DNA from 2 places in the Nocardioides sp. Root151 genome. Region 1 is predicted to be linked to the other one. Evidence: predicted binding sites of a transcription regulator. Region 1 holds the regulator's gene; the other holds the start of a gene.
What was found. The regulator LexA, encoded in region 1, represses DNA repair genes until DNA is damaged. The targets are predictions, from matches to a motif close to TCGAACANNTGTTCGA.
Positions count from the first base shown of each region.

Region 2: a site for LexA is predicted at 6,551-6,566, ahead of ASD66_RS03435 (alpha-ketoglutarate-dependent dioxygenase AlkB). Genes of this name have one in related genera too.

Region 1 is NZ_LMGG01000007.1:385,480-393,302, reverse strand. Features, by position in the region: gene ASD66_RS19475 (hypothetical protein) at 31-390, shown strand; gene ASD66_RS19470 (ABC transporter ATP-binding protein) at 469-2,175, shown strand; gene ASD66_RS19465 (ABC transporter ATP-binding protein) at 2,172-3,917, shown strand; gene ASD66_RS19460 (thrombospondin type 3 repeat-containing protein) at 4,008-5,186, shown strand; gene ASD66_RS19455 (LysM peptidoglycan-binding domain-containing protein) at 5,382-5,741, shown strand; gene lexA (transcriptional repressor LexA) at 5,977-6,693, shown strand; gene ASD66_RS19445 (FlgD immunoglobulin-like domain containing protein) at 6,859-7,823, shown strand, end outside.
Region 2 is NZ_LMGG01000001.1:724,272-732,094, reverse strand. Features, by position in the region: gene ASD66_RS03470 (MCE family protein) at 1-1,209, shown strand, start outside; gene ASD66_RS03465 (MlaD family protein) at 1,209-2,336, shown strand; gene ASD66_RS03460 (nuclear transport factor 2 family protein) at 2,366-2,983, shown strand; gene ASD66_RS03455 (hypothetical protein) at 2,980-3,585, shown strand; gene ASD66_RS03450 (hypothetical protein) at 3,723-4,361, opposite strand; gene ASD66_RS03445 (hypothetical protein) at 4,458-5,483, shown strand; gene ASD66_RS03440 (YbaB/EbfC family nucleoid-associated protein) at 5,493-5,897, shown strand; gene ASD66_RS03435 (alpha-ketoglutarate-dependent dioxygenase AlkB) at 5,905-6,528, opposite strand; gene ASD66_RS03430 (ABC transporter ATP-binding protein) at 6,649-7,401, shown strand; gene ASD66_RS03425 (ABC transporter permease) at 7,408-7,823, shown strand, end outside.

The sequences.
Region 1 (7,823 bases):
CCAAAGAAACGGTCACTCCCGAACAAACGCGTGCTCCTGCTCAGCCTCGCGATCACGCTCTGCGTCGTCGCGTGGGGCTATCTGGTCTACGCCGCCATCGACTTCGGCTCCGAAGCGCGCGGTGGAGAGTCGCAGGCCTGGGCCTTCCTCGGACTGGCCTGCCTGGGCGCTGCGGCGTGCCTGTTCACCGGCATGATCCTGGTCGGGCGCCTGCTCCGTGCGGCCGGCATCGTCAGCGACCCGGCTCCGATCGCCGACGAACCGACCATCACGTCGTACGTCGACCTGCCGCCACGCATCTCTCCCGGCGGGCTGACCGACGAGGACACGGCGCAGCTGCCGACGATTCCGGCACCTCGCCACCAGGGCGGCAAGCGCGCCGCTCGCTGAGCAGGTGGTCGGCAGAGCAGCTGCCGGAGGACCAGCACCCGCCGCAGCGACAGAACTTAGTTAGGTTAACCTAACTTCATGGTCCCGCCGTCGTCCTCGCCTTCCCCGACAACGGCCTGGGGCCTCCTTCTGCGCGGGCTCCGCCGCAACAAGGGCCGCCTGGCCGCCGGGTTCGCCCTGCTCAGCCTGTGGCAGCTGTGCGAGACCCTGGTCCCGGTGATGATCGGCGTGATCATCGACCGCGCCGTGGCCACCTCGAGTGTCCGCGGCCTCGTCGTCACCGGCGCAGGCCTGGTCGTCCTGTTCGCCGTGCTCAGCTACGCCTATCGCTTCGGCGCCCGCATCGCCTTCGCCGTGGTGCAACGGGAGATGCACGAGATCCGGGTCGAGATCGCACGCCATGCCCTGAACCCGCGCGGAGCCCGCAGCAAGCTGCTGCCCGGCGAGACCCTGTCGCTGGCCACCGCCGACGCCGAGATGGTCGGCTTCATGCTGCGCTCGGTCGGGTTCACGATCGCGGCGACCCTGTCGGTCATCGTGGCCGCCGTGCTGCTGTTCAGCATCGACCTGGTGCTCGGGCTGGTGGTCGTGATCGGCGTTCCCCTGGTCCTGGCGCTGACCCAGGTCGTCACGCCGGCGATCTCACGACGCACCGAGCACCAGCAGGAGACGATCGCCGAGGCGACCGGCGTGGCCACCGACCTGATCCGCGGCCTGCGCGTGCTCAAGGGCATCGGAGCCGAGTCCGTCGCCGGCTCGCGCTATCGAACGCTCAGCCAGAAGGCGCGTACGGCGAGCATCGCCAGCACGTCGACGTACGGCCTGATGTCTGGCCTGACCGCCGGCCTGAGCGGACTCTTCCTCGCGGTGGTCGCCCTGGTCGCCGGGCACCGGGCGCTGTCGGGCGACATCACGATCGGTGAGCTCGTCGCCGTCGTCGGGCTGACGCAGTACCTCGCCGAACCGCTCGGCATGCTCGGCGACATCAGCGCCCACACAGCACGCGCCCACGCGTCGGCACGGCGCATCGTGACCTACCTGCAGACCCCACCGCTGGTCGCGGCCGGCGACGCGACCCCGTTGCCCGGCGGTGACCTGGTGCTGCGCGGGGTTCGTGGTGAGGGCCTGGACGGCCTCGACCTCGCGTCGCGCCCCGGCGAGATCCTCGGCCTGGCCGTGGAGGACCCGATCACAGCCGGCGAGCTCGTGCGCCTGTTGGCCGGTGACGTCACCGCGAAGGAGGGCGAGGTGTCGCTCGACGGTGTCGCGCTCTCCGAGCTGGCCATCACCTCCCGGCGATCGCGGATGCTGGTCAGCCCGCACCACGTCGACCTCTTCGAGGGAACCCTGCGCAGCAACGTGGATCCGCTCGACCGCCTCGACGACGACTCCTTGGCGGCCCTGCTCGCGGCCTCGTCGGCGTCCGACGTCGTGGCGCTCTCGCCGGAGGACGTCGACCAGCCGGTCAGCGTCGACGGCAGCACGTGGTCGGGCGGGCAACGCCAACGTGTCGCGCTGGCGCGGGCCCTCGCCGTCGACGTACCGCTGCTGGTGCTGCACGACCCGACCACGGCGGTCGACGCGGTCACCGAGCACCGCATCGCCGCAGGCATCCGCGAGGCGCGCGGCACCGACCGGCGTACGACGTGGCTGATCACCAGCAGCCCCGCACTCCTGGCCCAGGCCGACCGCGTGGTGCTCGTGCGCGAGGGCCGAGTCGTCGCCGAGGGAACCCACCACGACCTCGCCGGGAACCCGGCCTACGCGGAGCTGGTGCTGCGATGAGCCGCGACATCCTGCCCATTGCCGACCGTCGGGAGACCTCACGCCTCGCGTGGCAGCTCATGCGCCACCACCCGGTCGCCCTGGCCCTGGCCACGGCCTCGTTCGCGGTCGCCGGACTGGCCGCACTCGTCGCACCCTGGATGCTCGGCCAGATCGTCGACGCGGTCCGCGAGGACGCCCCGGGATCCGACATCAACCGCTACGCCGTGACCATTGCCGCCGCTGCCGTCCTGGGCGCGGTCGCCACGTGGGCATCGGTGTCGTTCCTGGCCCGCGCGGGCGAACCGGCGCTGGCCGAGCTGCGCGAAGAAGTGCTCGACAAGGCACTCGGCCTCGACTCTGCGCGGGTGGAGGCGGCCGGCACGGGCGACCTGCTCTCGCGCGTCGGTGACGACGCCCGGGCCGTGGCGAACTCGCTGACCGACATCATCCCGACCCTGGTCAACTCGCTGGTGCTGGTCGGCTTCACTGCGGTCGGACTGTTCGCCCTCGACTGGCGACTCGGGCTCGCCGGCCTGGCGACCATCCCGTTCTACGTGATGGGGCTGCGGTGGTACCTCCCGCGTTCCGGCCCGTTCTACGCCCGCGAACGCGTCGCGCAGGGCGAGCGCGCCCAGGCGCTGGTCAGTGGGCTCCAGGGGGCGCCGACCCTGCGCGCCTACGCCCTGGAAGACGCGCACGTCGACGAGATCACCAAGCGCTCCGACGACGCGCGCGAGATCACCGTGACCGTGTTCGCGCTCCTGACCCGCTTCTTCGCCCGGTCGAACCGCGCCGAGCTGATCGGCCTGTGCCTGGTGCTCGGCACCGGCTTCTGGCTGGTCCGGGCCGACGAGGTCACCGTCGGAGCGGTGACCGCTGCCGCGCTCTACTTCCACCGGCTGTTCAACCCGATCGGCGCGCTGCTGTTCATCTTCGACGAGGTGCAGTCCACGGGCGCCTCGCTGGCCCGACTGGCCGGCGTCTCGCTGATGCAGCCACCGCCCACGGGCTCGGCCGTGCCACCCGCGTCGCCCGGCCCGCTCGAGCTGCTCGCGGTCTGCCACGAGTACGTCGAGGGCCGGCCGGTCCTCTCCGAGGTGACGCTGACCATCGCGCCGGGTGAACGGGTCGCGCTCGTCGGCGCCACCGGAGCCGGCAAGACCACCCTCGGTGCGATTGCCGCCGGCGTACTTCCCGCCGGGGCGGGCGCCGTCTCCCTCGCCGGTGTTCCGTACGGCGACCTCGCGCCCGACGCCCTTCGTTCGAAGGTGTCGCTGATCAGCCAGGACGTCCACGTCTTCTCCGGCACCGTGCGCGAGGCGGTCACCCTGGTCGACGCGTCCGCGGGTGACGAGGCGGTGCGTTCGGCACTGGCCGCCGTCTCCGCACTGGGCTGGGTCGACGCCATGCCCGACGGACTCGACACGGTCGTCGGCGACGGCGGACACCCGCTCACCCCTGCGCAGGCCCAGCAGCTGGCGCTGGCCCGGATCGTGTTGGCCGACCCCTGGTTCGTCGTACTCGACGAGGCCACGGCTGAGGCCGGCTCCGCCGGCGCGCGAGACCTTGAGCGGGCCGCACTGGCGGTGACCGAGGGGCGCGGCGCGTTGGTCGTGGCGCACCGGCTCACCCAGTCGGAGTCCGCGGACCGGGTGCTGGTGCTGCACGAGGGCCGGGTCGTCGAATCCGGATCGCACCCAGAGCTGCTGGCTGCCGCGGGAAGGTACGCCGAGCTCTGGGCGGCCTGGTCCGGGGAGTGAGTTCGTGGAATCCGCTCACCCGATGGTGGCCGGTGACCTAGCCTTGTCCGGGCGCCGGGAGGGTGTCGTCGAACCGTGAGGGGTCCCCACATGTCTGTCCGCACGAGCATTGCCCGCACCTGTGTCCTGGCCGTGGTGATCTCCGGCGTCGTCGGTGTCGTGGGGTCCGCGTCGGCTGCCGTGGTGCAGACGCCGTCCTCGAACCTCGCCAGCGGCGACTTCGACGACCTGCCCACCGAGGCGACCTGCACGGTGACCCAGGCTGGTTCAACTGACTCGTCAGACACCGGAACACTGACCCTGACCCAGGAGCAAGGCACGTCACCGATCCTCGGATTGCCGGTACTCAAGGTCACCGCGCGGGTGAACATCTCTGTCGCCAAGCACAAAGACATCGCAGTAGTTCTGAAGAACTCGAGCAAAGCAATTACCCTCTCGAGTTCTGGATTCCTCGGTCTGGGCGGCGGCGACCCCAATTTTACAAATACCGTGTTCGACGATGCAGCAGCAACCAGTATCGACAACGCAGCCTCCCCCCGCACCGGCACTTACAGGCCGAGCGTTCCCCTGAGCGGATTCAACAACTCAGAGACGAACGGCACATGGACGCTCACCTCGAAGAAGGACTCCCTCGCTGGCACGGCGGGCACCATCAGCTCATGGTCACTGACAATCACCTACGACTGCGACTTCGATGACGACACCAGGGCGAACGAGGACGACAATTGTCCCGAGGTCGACAACTACGACCAACGCAACACCGACGGCGACAAGCTGGGTGACGTGTGCGACCCCGACATGGACGGCGACGGCGTGGCCAACGGCGACGACAACTGCCCCAGCAACGCCAACGCCACCCAGCGCGACATGAACCACAACGGCATGGGCGACCCGTGCGACCCCGACGCCGACTCCGACGGCTACGAGAAGGGCGACGCCTGCCCGCTGGCCGCCGCCTACAACGACACCGGCTGCCCGCCGTTGGCCCGCACCGGGACGATCGCCTACGGCGTCCGCGTGAAGCAGTTCAAGGGAGTGCTGCGCTCGCCGGTCAACGCCTGCGTCTCGCGCAAGGTGGTCGAGCTCCGGCGCGTGATGGGGCCGGGTCGTTCGGCGCGAGTGGGCCTGGCCCGCACGTCCACCCGAGGCGTCTGGACGCTGCCCCGCGCCAGGCGCAAGCCCGGCAAGTTCTACGCGCTGATCAAGCCGACATTCCTCACCCAGGGACTGTGCCGGCAGGCCCAGTCGAAGGTGATCCGGGTCCGCTGACGGGTTCCCTGACCCGCCCCGCGACACGTCGAACATTTGTTCGGCCGCTCTCTTGATTCGTTCGAACACATGCTCTACCGTCGTACATGTGTTCGATCGAACGTCTGATCGATCCTCCGCTCCGGAAGTCCGTTGTCGGTGGTCGTCTGTAGACATTCGTCTGACACAGACCACCCCCTTCCCCCGGAGGTCCCGATGAGCACGATGACCCTGAGCCCCGCCATCCAGACGCCGATGCGCCCTGCGCAGCACGGCGCCCGCAACCAGGTCCGCCTCACGCAGCGCGGCCGGCTGGTCGTCTTCGTCGCGGCGATGCTTTTCGTGCTCGCCGCCGCGGTCTTCCTCGGCACCTCGTCGATGGCCACCAACCACGCCGGCGTCGACCAGCCAACCCGCGCAGTGACGGTCCAGCCCGGCGACACGCTCTGGGCGATCGCCGCCGACGTGGCCGACGACGGCGAGGTGCGCGACATGGTGCACACCATCAAGCAGCTCAACGCGCTCGACTCCTCGATGCTGGTCGCCGGCCAGCAGATCTACGTCCCGCTCGACTGAGCCAGGACGCCACTGAAATTTCCGCAGGTCGCCTCGACCCCGGCCTGCGGATGGGGAAGACAAAGGGCGGGACTCCACCACGGAGGCCCGCCCTTTGCGCTCCCCGAACTCCCGAGACCCGACCCGAGAAACTGCTCGAAAACCTTTGCGACACGTTCGAACAGGTGTTTGAAGCCGTCGGGTTTTGGGGCTACGTTGAAAACCCACCAGGAACAGCACTGCGGAAGGCACCCCGATGGCATCGAAGGACAACGTCGCCGAGTTCCCCGACGGCCCCCCGGACGCAACGGGCCTCACCCCCCGCCAGCAGCGCATCCTGAACACGATCCGTGATTCCCTCGAGCGACGCGGCTACCCGCCGAGCATGCGCGAGATCGGCGAGGTGGTCGGGTTGACCAGCTCGTCCTCGGTCTCCCACCAGCTCAAGGTGCTCGAGGCCAAGGGCTTCATCAAGCGCGACCCCAACCGTCCTCGTGCCCTCGAGGTGTTCCTGCCCGAGGTGCTCGCCGCGCGCCGTTCGATCAGCGCGGCAGACGAGTCGCACATCGACGAGACCGGCATCGGTGACGCCATGCCGGCCGCCACCTACGTGCCGATGGTGGGCCGCATCGCCGCTGGTGGCCCGATCCTGGCCGAGGAGCGGGTCGAGGAGATCTTCCCGCTGCCCAAGACCCTGGTGGGCGAGGGCACCCTGTTCATGCTCGAGGTCTCCGGCGACTCGATGATCGACGCCGCCATCTGCAGCGGCGACTACGTCGTGGTCCGCCAGGAGCAGACCGCACGCAACGGCGAGATCGTGGCCGCTCTCATCGACGGCGAGGCCACCGTCAAGACCCTGCAGCGCAAGGACGGCCAGGTCTGGCTGATGCCGCACAACGACGCCTACGACCCGATCGACGGCACCAACGCCTCGATCCTCGGCATCGTCACCGCGGTCCTGCGCCGCGTCTGAACCAGCCACCACAAAGGCGTCGTACGTCGACCGCGCGGTCGTCGTACGACGCCTTTCGTGATTTCGTCGCACACCGCACGTTTCGTGACATAAAGTGTCCGCGGTTCCGGTCTCGGGACATCCAGATCGGCGGAGCTCTCCGCCACGTTTGTGTTCGGGGGAACCATGCGCGCACCACGCCTCTTCGCCACCCTTCTCGCCGCCAGTGTCGTGGGCAGCGGTCTCGTCGGCCTGGCCGGCGCCCCCGCCCAGGCGGAAGACCTGAACGCCACCCTGATCACGCCCACCACGGGTGACCAGGTCAGCGGCGACCTCTCGATCGAGGTGGCCCTGACCGGCACTGACAACGCCATGGTCACCTTCCGCTCCGGGGCCCAGACCAGGAAGCAGATGATCGCCGACTACACGAACGGTGATCCGGTCGACGGCGTGGCTCGCTGGACCCTGCCGAGCTTCGGCCTCGACGCCGGAACGGTCATCACGGTCGCCCCCTGTGGCACGAGCACACCGTCCACCTGCCTGAGCACGCCGACCGACACTGCCACCCTCGACGTCTCCAACCCCGTCACCTGGGACGCCCCTACCGAACCGGTCTTCGTCGACCTCCGATCCGAGGCCCTGCCAAGCGTGACCGTCCACGACGACGGACCGGGAGAGCTCAGCCTCCTCTGGGCGAACCAGGCCCAAGGGCCGGCGCTGGTTCGCGACCAGCCACGGCAGCTGACCGCGTCTCCCTACGCCGACGTCGCCTCCGGAGAGCTCGTCGTCCGCCGATGCATCCGTGACACCAGCGCCACGTTCTACAGCATGTGTGCGAACGAGAACGCCAGCGCCGCGCTGACCGCACGCCGCAACCTGGCCGTATCGGTCTACGACATCAACCCCTACATTCTGAGCCCCAACGGGGACGGACGACTCGACAGGGCGACGGCCACCGTCGAGACCGAGGGGCTCCCCGGTCAGGTCGCCACCTGGCAGCTGGAGACCATCGCTGGTGCCGTGCTGACCGACTCACAGCCGGTCACCCTGGACGCGAGTGGCGACGCCGAGATAACCGTCGATCCCACCGCCTTGGGCGTCACCCCGTCGACCGGGGATCACCGAATCCGGGTGACGACGAGCGCCTCCGA
Region 2 (7,823 bases), on a different contig from region 1:
GACCCGATCAAGATCAGCGCCGACTTCGAGGACGCCCTCGACCTGGTGCCGCAGTCGAGCGTCAAGGTCGACAACGTCGCCGTCGGACGCGTCTCGGAGATCACCCTCAACGACGACGGCCACAGCGCCCACGTCGAGCTGGTGGTCAACAGCGACGTCGACCTGCCCGCCGGCACGCAGGCCCGCCTCTCGCAGACCTCGCTGCTCGGTGAGAAGTACGTCGCCCTCGTACGGCCGGCCGCCTCCACATCCGGCCCCTCTGGCTCCTTGAGTGACGGCGACAACCTCGGCCTGGCCGCCACCTCGCAGGCCGCGGAGGTCGAGCAGGTGCTCGGTGCCCTGTCGATGGTGCTCAACGGCGGCGGCATCGACAAGTTCCAGCAGATCTCGCGCGAGCTGCAGAAGATCTCCACCGGCCGACCCGGCGAGATCAAGGCGTTCCTGGGCCAGATGCAGACCTTCGTCACCGGGCTCGACGATCGCAAGGAGTCGATCACCGCGGCCATCGACGGACTCGCCAGGCTGTCGGAGACCCTCGACGGCGACAAGGAGAAGATCACCAACGCGCTCAACGAGCTGAGCCCCGGCATGCAGGTGATCGTCGACCAGCGCAAGCAGCTGGTGGCGATGCTCAGCTCGCTCGACACACTCTCCAACGTCACCGTCGAGACGCTGAACGCCGCCCAGGACGACATCGTCGCCGACCTGCAGAGCCTCGAGCCGATCCTGGCCCAGCTCGCCAAGTCGGGCTCCGACCTGCCGGAGTCGCTGCAGATGCTGCTCACCTACCCGTTCCCGGACTCGGTGCTGGGCGCGATCAAGGGCGACTTCCTCAACGTGTTCATCACGACCAACTTCCGCACCCTGCCGGCCGGTTGCGACGCGATCGGGTGCGTGTGGCCGCAGGTGTCGGGCACCGCACCGGCGACCCGCACGTCGCCGGGGCTGAACACGAACGCACCACCGACCCTGCTGGAGCCGACCAACTCGCCGGCACCGGGCATCCCGACGCCGACGATGACGGTGCCGACGCCCTCGGCAGACCCGACTGACCCGTCGACCGACCCGTCCCCGTCGTCCGACCCGTCGTCCTCGGACCCGACCACGTCGTCCGACCCGTCGCCGTCCGACCCCTCGCCGTCCGACCCGACGGACTCGTCGTCCCCACAGGCGGACTCGTCCCTCGCTCCCCGAGAGGGTGATCAGTGATGTTGACCGCACGGATGAAGATCCAGGTGCTGGCGTTCGTGATCATCGCGTTGCTGGCCACGACCTACCTGAGCGCCCGGTACGTCGGACTCGACCCGTTCAAGTCGTCGTACAACGTGACCGTGGCGCTGCCCCAGGCCGGCGGCATCTTCGAGAACGGCGAGGTCACCTACCGCGGCGTACCCGTCGGCCGGATCGAGTCGCTCAAGGTCACCGACGACGGCATGGAGGCGACGCTGCGGATCAACAAGGACGCGCCCGACATCCCGGCCGACGTGAAGGTTCAGGTGTCGAACCGCTCCGCGATCGGTGAGCAGTACATCAACCTCAGCTCCGAGACGACCGACGGCCCGAAGCTCGAGAGCGGCGACCGCATCGTCGGCACCGACGCGTCCCTGCCGCCGTCGATCGACGAGCTGCTGCGCACCGGCTACGAGTTCGTGAACTCGGTGCCTAAGGACGCACTCACCACGGTGATCGACGAGACCTACAACTTCTCCAAGGGCGCCAACCGAAACCTGCCGCGGCTGGTGCAGACCTCGAAGGACTTCGCCGAGAGCGCGGATCGCAACTTCCTGGTCACCAAGGGGTTGATCGAGAACTCCACGATCGTGCTGAAGACCCAGGAGGAGTCGGCGGCGTCGATCAAGGCGTTCAGCCGCAACCTCCGCCTGATCGCCGGCGGGCTGAAGGACGCCGACAAGCCGCTGCGTGACCTGATCGGCGCCACCCCGGCCGCCTCGCAGGAGATCGGCAAGCTCTTCAACGAGGTCGGCGGCCCGATCGGTGCGCTGATGGCCAACCTGGTCTCGACCGCGCAGATCTTCGGCGTCAACGCGTCCGGTGTCGAGGATGCGTTGATCAGGATGCCCGAGGCGTTCAGCGTCGGTTACGCCATCACCAAGTCCAGTGGCATGGAGATGGGACTCGTGCAGACCTACTTCGACCCGCTGCCCTGCACCACGGGGTACGGCGACACGACGGTGCGCCCCGGCCTCGACACGTCAGGTGGCAAGAAGTTCAACACCAACGCGGGTTGCACGCTCGCACCGAGCAGCGGGGCCAACGTGCGCGGACCGATGAGCGTGCGTGTTCCTTCCACTCTGGCCGAACTCATGGGGGAATGATGGCCTTGTCCACAACGGAGGGGGAGCGCGTGACCGCGCCCGACGAAGACAGAGAAGACTCGACGGCACCGGTGGCTTCTGCTGCCGACTCGGCGTCGCCGGTGTCGTCGTCAAAGGACTCCGGTGCCGAGCCGCTGGCCGGCAAGGCGTTCTGGTTCCAGGTCGGTGCACTGCTGCTCGCGACCGTCGTACTCGGCACAGGGCTCTTCGCCTGGTGGCACAGCAGCAACGAGGAGCCGGCGTCCACCCTGGGCGACAGTCGCGACGCAGCACTCATCGCGGCCAAGCACGACATCGAGGTGATGAACACCCTCGACTACCGCGACATCGACGGGAGCATCGCGGCGTGGCAGGAGGTCACCACCGGGTTGCTCTACGACCAGACGGTGAACCTGACCGACGAGCAGCGCCAGCTGTTGAAGGAGCAGAAGGCGATCTCGACCGCCAAGGTCGTCGACGCCGCGGTCGTGGACATCACGCCCACCACGGCGACGGTCATCGCCTCACTCGAACTCACCGTGATCGACGACAAGGACCCAGACGCCCAGACGCCACCCAAGCGCAATCGCTACACGGCCGATCTGGCCAAGGTCGACGGTGAATGGAAGCTGGAGAACCTCCAGCAGGTGGCGGTGGATCTCTCATGAGCGGCGAGAAGAACGAAGCAACCGAGACCACTTTCAAAGCACCGACCGAGACCTCAGTGGACACGTCGGCCGGGGCCTCGATGCCGGGCGAATGGCAGCGACTGCTCCGCCGCAACGCGCTGTACGTCGTGGCCGTGGTGTTCCTGCTGGTCGGAGCGTTCGGCTGGCTGGCGAGCCTCGACTCCGAGGAGGAGGCGCCATCCGCCGACAACCACGCGCTGACTGACAAGGCCGCGACCAGCGAGGTCTCGACCGAGGTGTCGCGGGCGCTGACCGGAGTGCTCAGCTATGACTACGCCGACCAGTCGGTCTCGCAGAAGATTGTCGACAACGTGCTCACCGGTGACGCGCGCAAGGAGTACGACGTACTCCTGAAGAACCTCCAGGAGAAGGCGCCCGGGCAGAAGCTGGTGCTCACCGCCCAGGTGCAGGCCGCTGCGGTCAAGGAGCTCAACGACGACAGGGCCACGCTGCTGGTCTTCCTCGACCAGACCAGCAAGCGGGTCGACGACAAGGAGGCCAGCATCTCCGCCGCACAGCTGTCCATCGAGGCGCGCAAGGTCGACGGCGCCTGGACCATCACCCAGCTCCGCCCACTGTGACTCTTCGCCTCGCTGGTTGAGGAGGCGGCGCCAGCGCCGTCTCGAAGCCACTCCGTCTCGGGGGGAGTGGCTTCGAGGCGAGTCTGGTCTCGATGCACCGCCTCGTTCCTCGGCGGCACTCGACCACCGAAAGACCGTCAGTCGCGCGCGGCCACGTGGCGGCGTACGTCGTCCAGGAACTCTGACTCCCGCACGCCCAGGGCGCTCAGCGGGCTCAAGCGGACGACCTCGCCGCTCTCCGCCCTGGTCACCCGCGGATGGAGGAGGTCACGCAGCTGCCGCTCGCGGCGGGCCACCTCCTTGGGTCCGAGGTGGTCGGCGAGGTCCGTCCCCGCGCACGTGACGACCAGGGTTCGTCCCGGTTCCTCATCGGCAACCGCCACGTCCTGGATTCGCTGCCAGGTCGTGGTGAACCTCGTGGTGCTCGACTCGACACGGAGGCCGTCGCTGCCGACCACCAGCCCGTAGCGTCCCGTCGTACTGCGGCGGGTCTGCACGACGACTGCGATGCCTCCCGCAGTCAGCAGGGTGCCGCACACTCCGAGGCCCAGACTCCAGACCACCCGCACCGCGGTCGTCGGTTCGGTGCGCACCCACTCGCCGGCGTCGGACAGCTCCTTCCGCCCGATCAGGCCGGTCCAGAGGTCACCCGTCCAGACCGTGACCGCACCGACCAGGGCGGCCGCTCCGATCAGCAGCAACACCAGCGCCAGGGCATGGGCCTTGAGGGCGCTCCGGGTCGCCACGCGGTAGAGCGTTCGCGAACCCGATTCCATGACCTGACCGTACCCACGCACGAGGCGCTCGAATCCCGGGCGGTTAGGTCCCGCACTTCGGGGTAGGACGTGCGCAACGGATGAGAGGAGCAGACCATGGGTGAAGTCAATCCCGACCAGGTGCTCGCGATCGCCAAGAAGGTCGCAGCTGAACCACACGCCTACGTGCAACGTGCTCACCACACGGTGGCCAACGAGTGTCCACTGCAACCGCTGGCCTTCGGCATCCTGCCGAGCGCGTTCGTCAGCTCGAGCTATGAAGGGGCGCGCGCCTTCATGGGTACGGCGACGGAGCAGGGCACGGAGGCGACCCTCAACCTGGCCCGTGGCCTGGGCGATGTCGCCCGCGCCTACGGCTCGGCCGAGGCGGTGAACACGGTGAACGCATCGCTGCCAGAGCTGCCACCGACCAACATCGACGGCACCGGCGACTCGACGGGCGGCCAGATCGCCGTTGTCGGGGCGGAGGTCGGGCTGCTGGTGATGTGGTCGTTGACCGGCGCCACCATCGTCGGCTGCTCGGCACTGGCGCCCACGGCCCTCGGCGCGATGACGGCGTGGGCCGTTGTGCAGCCCGACGACGCCGCGCTCTCGCGGGCCTTCAGTGCCTGGGGGTCGGCCCGGATGGATTCGCAGATGGCGAAGAACGAGCTCGCCGCCAAGCTGTCCGGCCTCAACGACGCCTGGCCGAGCAGCGAGACGGCCCGCGAGGCCTACGACAGCTGGAAGCTGCTCTACGACAGCAACCTCGACCTGCTGATCCAGAGCCTCCAGGGCGTCGAGACGACCTTCGACAACGTGGTGGACGCGATCGGGACCTCCGAGGACCTCATGTTCGGCATTGTCGTGGGCACCCTGGCGCTCCTGATCACGCTCACCGCGCTCGAGCTGATTCCCGGCGCATCCGCGGTGATCCAGCCGATCAAGCAGCTGGCCGGTCTGGGGTTGACCCTGGGCACGATCGCGACCGTCATCGGCATCGGCGGCCTGGTCTTCGACCTCATCAAGAACCTCAACGAGCAGGCCAACAATGCCGACGGCTTCCAGATCAACCAGCCGGGCAACCAGGCCCAACCCCACTTCGAGCAGCTGCCCCGGATCGACTGGGCCGCGGACATCTAGGAGAGTGCAGTGATCAAGCCCGAAACCGACATGAAGCGCATGCTGGAGCAGATGACTGCGCAGGTCGAGAAGACCAAGGCCGTGGCAAGGGAAGTGGCCGAGCTGCAGGTCGAGGGTGAGGTGGCCGAGGGACACATCAAGGTCACCGTGACGGCGACCGGTTCCCTGGTCGGCGTACACCTCGACCCGAAGGCCATGCGGATGCCCAGCGAGGACCTGGCCGAGGCGATCGTGGAGGCCTCCCGAGTGGCGACCCAGAACGCCGCGGTCCGCGTGCGTGAGATCTGGGCGGAGAACGGGGTGCAGAGCGACCTCGACGTGGCGTCACTGATCCAGGGGTCCGCCGACGTCGAGACAGACATCGACAAGCGTGTGGACGAAGCCAAGGAGGCCATGCGCCGCCACGGGATCTGAGTCGTCGTCAGAACACGTTGAGGGGCCGGAACTGCACCGAGATGCGAGGTCCCGCGTGCGCCGTCTTGGGCACGCAGTGCTCCCAGGTGCGCTGGCAGGATCCGCCCATCACCAGCAGGTCGCCGTGCCCCATCGTGAACGACACCGACGGTCCACCGCCGCGCGGGCGCAGCATCAGCTTGCGTGGGTCGCCGAAGGAGACGATCGCGACCATGGTGTCCTCATGTCGTCCACGACCGATGGTGTCGCCGTGCCAGGCCACTGAGTCGCGACCGTCGCGGTAGTAGCAGCATCCGGCGGTCTCGAACGGCTCACCCAGCTCGGGCAGGTAGTGCGCACTCAACGCGTCACGGGCTGATCCGAGGACGGCGTGGGGCAGCGGCTCGCCCACGCCGTACGTGTGGACCAGACGCGGCACGTCGACGACCCGGTCCCACATCTCGCGCCGCTCCGCGCGCCACGGCACCGTCTCGACCAGTGCGGTGAAGACGTCGTCGGCGCCGGCGATCCAGTTCGGTCGTACGTCGACCCAGGCGCCACGCGAGAGCGTCGTACGCCGAGCAGGCGCCAGACCACCGACGGACGGCGCGGTGGCCACGTCGAACAGGTTGGCCTGGAACTCGACGCTCATGCGTGCAAGGCTAGCAGATTCATCGAACAGGCGTTCGAAGTCGGGGAAGTCCCTGAACCACCCCCGGAACCTGCCAAAAGCAGTGGGAGCCCGGCCCCGCGATCCCCTAGGTTGGAGCCCATGACGAATGGCTCCGCGCCCGCGGCACGCGTGCAGAACCTGACCAAGACCTACGGCACCGGCCAGGCCCTGATCAAGGCGCTCGACGATGTCACGCTCGACCTCGCCGCGGGGGAGTTCACCGCGGTGATGGGCCCGAGCGGTTCGGGCAAGTCGACGCTGATGCACTGCTGTGCGGCGCTCGACACCGCAGACAGCGGCACCGTCCACATCGGCGAGCACCAGCTCAGCGGCATGGGCGACAAGGAGCTCACCCGGTTGCGGCGCGACGAGATCGGCTTCGTCTTCCAGTCCTACAACCTCGTGCCGACGCTGACCGCCGAGGAGAACATCAAGCTGCCGATGGCGATCGCCGGTCGCAAGCCCGACCCCGAGTGGTACGACACGGTGATCTCGACCGTCGACCTCGGCGACCGGCTCGGCCACAAGCCGAACGAGCTCTCCGGCGGCCAGCAGCAACGCGTCGCGGTGGCGCGTGCCCTGGCCAGTCGGCCGAGCATCATGTTCGCCGACGAGCCGACCGGCAACCTCGACTCGAAGTCGGGCGCCGAGGTGCTCGGGTTGCTGCGCACCAGCGTCGACGACTACGGCCAGACGATCGTGATGGTCACCCACGACCCCGTGGCGGCGGCGTACACCGACCGCGTCGTCTTCCTCGCCGACGGTCGCATCGTCGACGAGCTGCGCGACCCCGACCGGGAGCAGATCCTCGGCAAGATGCAGGAGCTCACCGCCCGCGAGCTCGAGGCCTGACCGACGATGTTCAAGGTCACCTGGCGCAACCTGCTGGCCCGCAAGGTGCGGCTGATGCTCTCCGCCTTCGCGATCGTGCTCGGCGTCGCGTTCGTGTCCGGCACGATGATCTTCACCGACGCGATGGGCGGGGCGTTCGACGACATCATCGAGGGCTCCACGGCCGACGTCGAGATCGCGTACGCCGGCGCGGGCGACTTCGACTCCATGCAGGACAACCGCACGATTCCCGCCTCCGTCGTCGCCGACCTCGAGAAGCTGCCCGAGGTCGAGTCGGCGCACCCGCAGAACGTGCTGCAGTCGGTCTTCATCATCGGCAACAACGGCAAGGTGGTCGGTGGCAGCGGCCCGCCCGGGCTCGCCTTCAACCCGACCACGGCGACCTCGATGAACGGCAACCCGGTGCTGGTCACCGCCAAGGG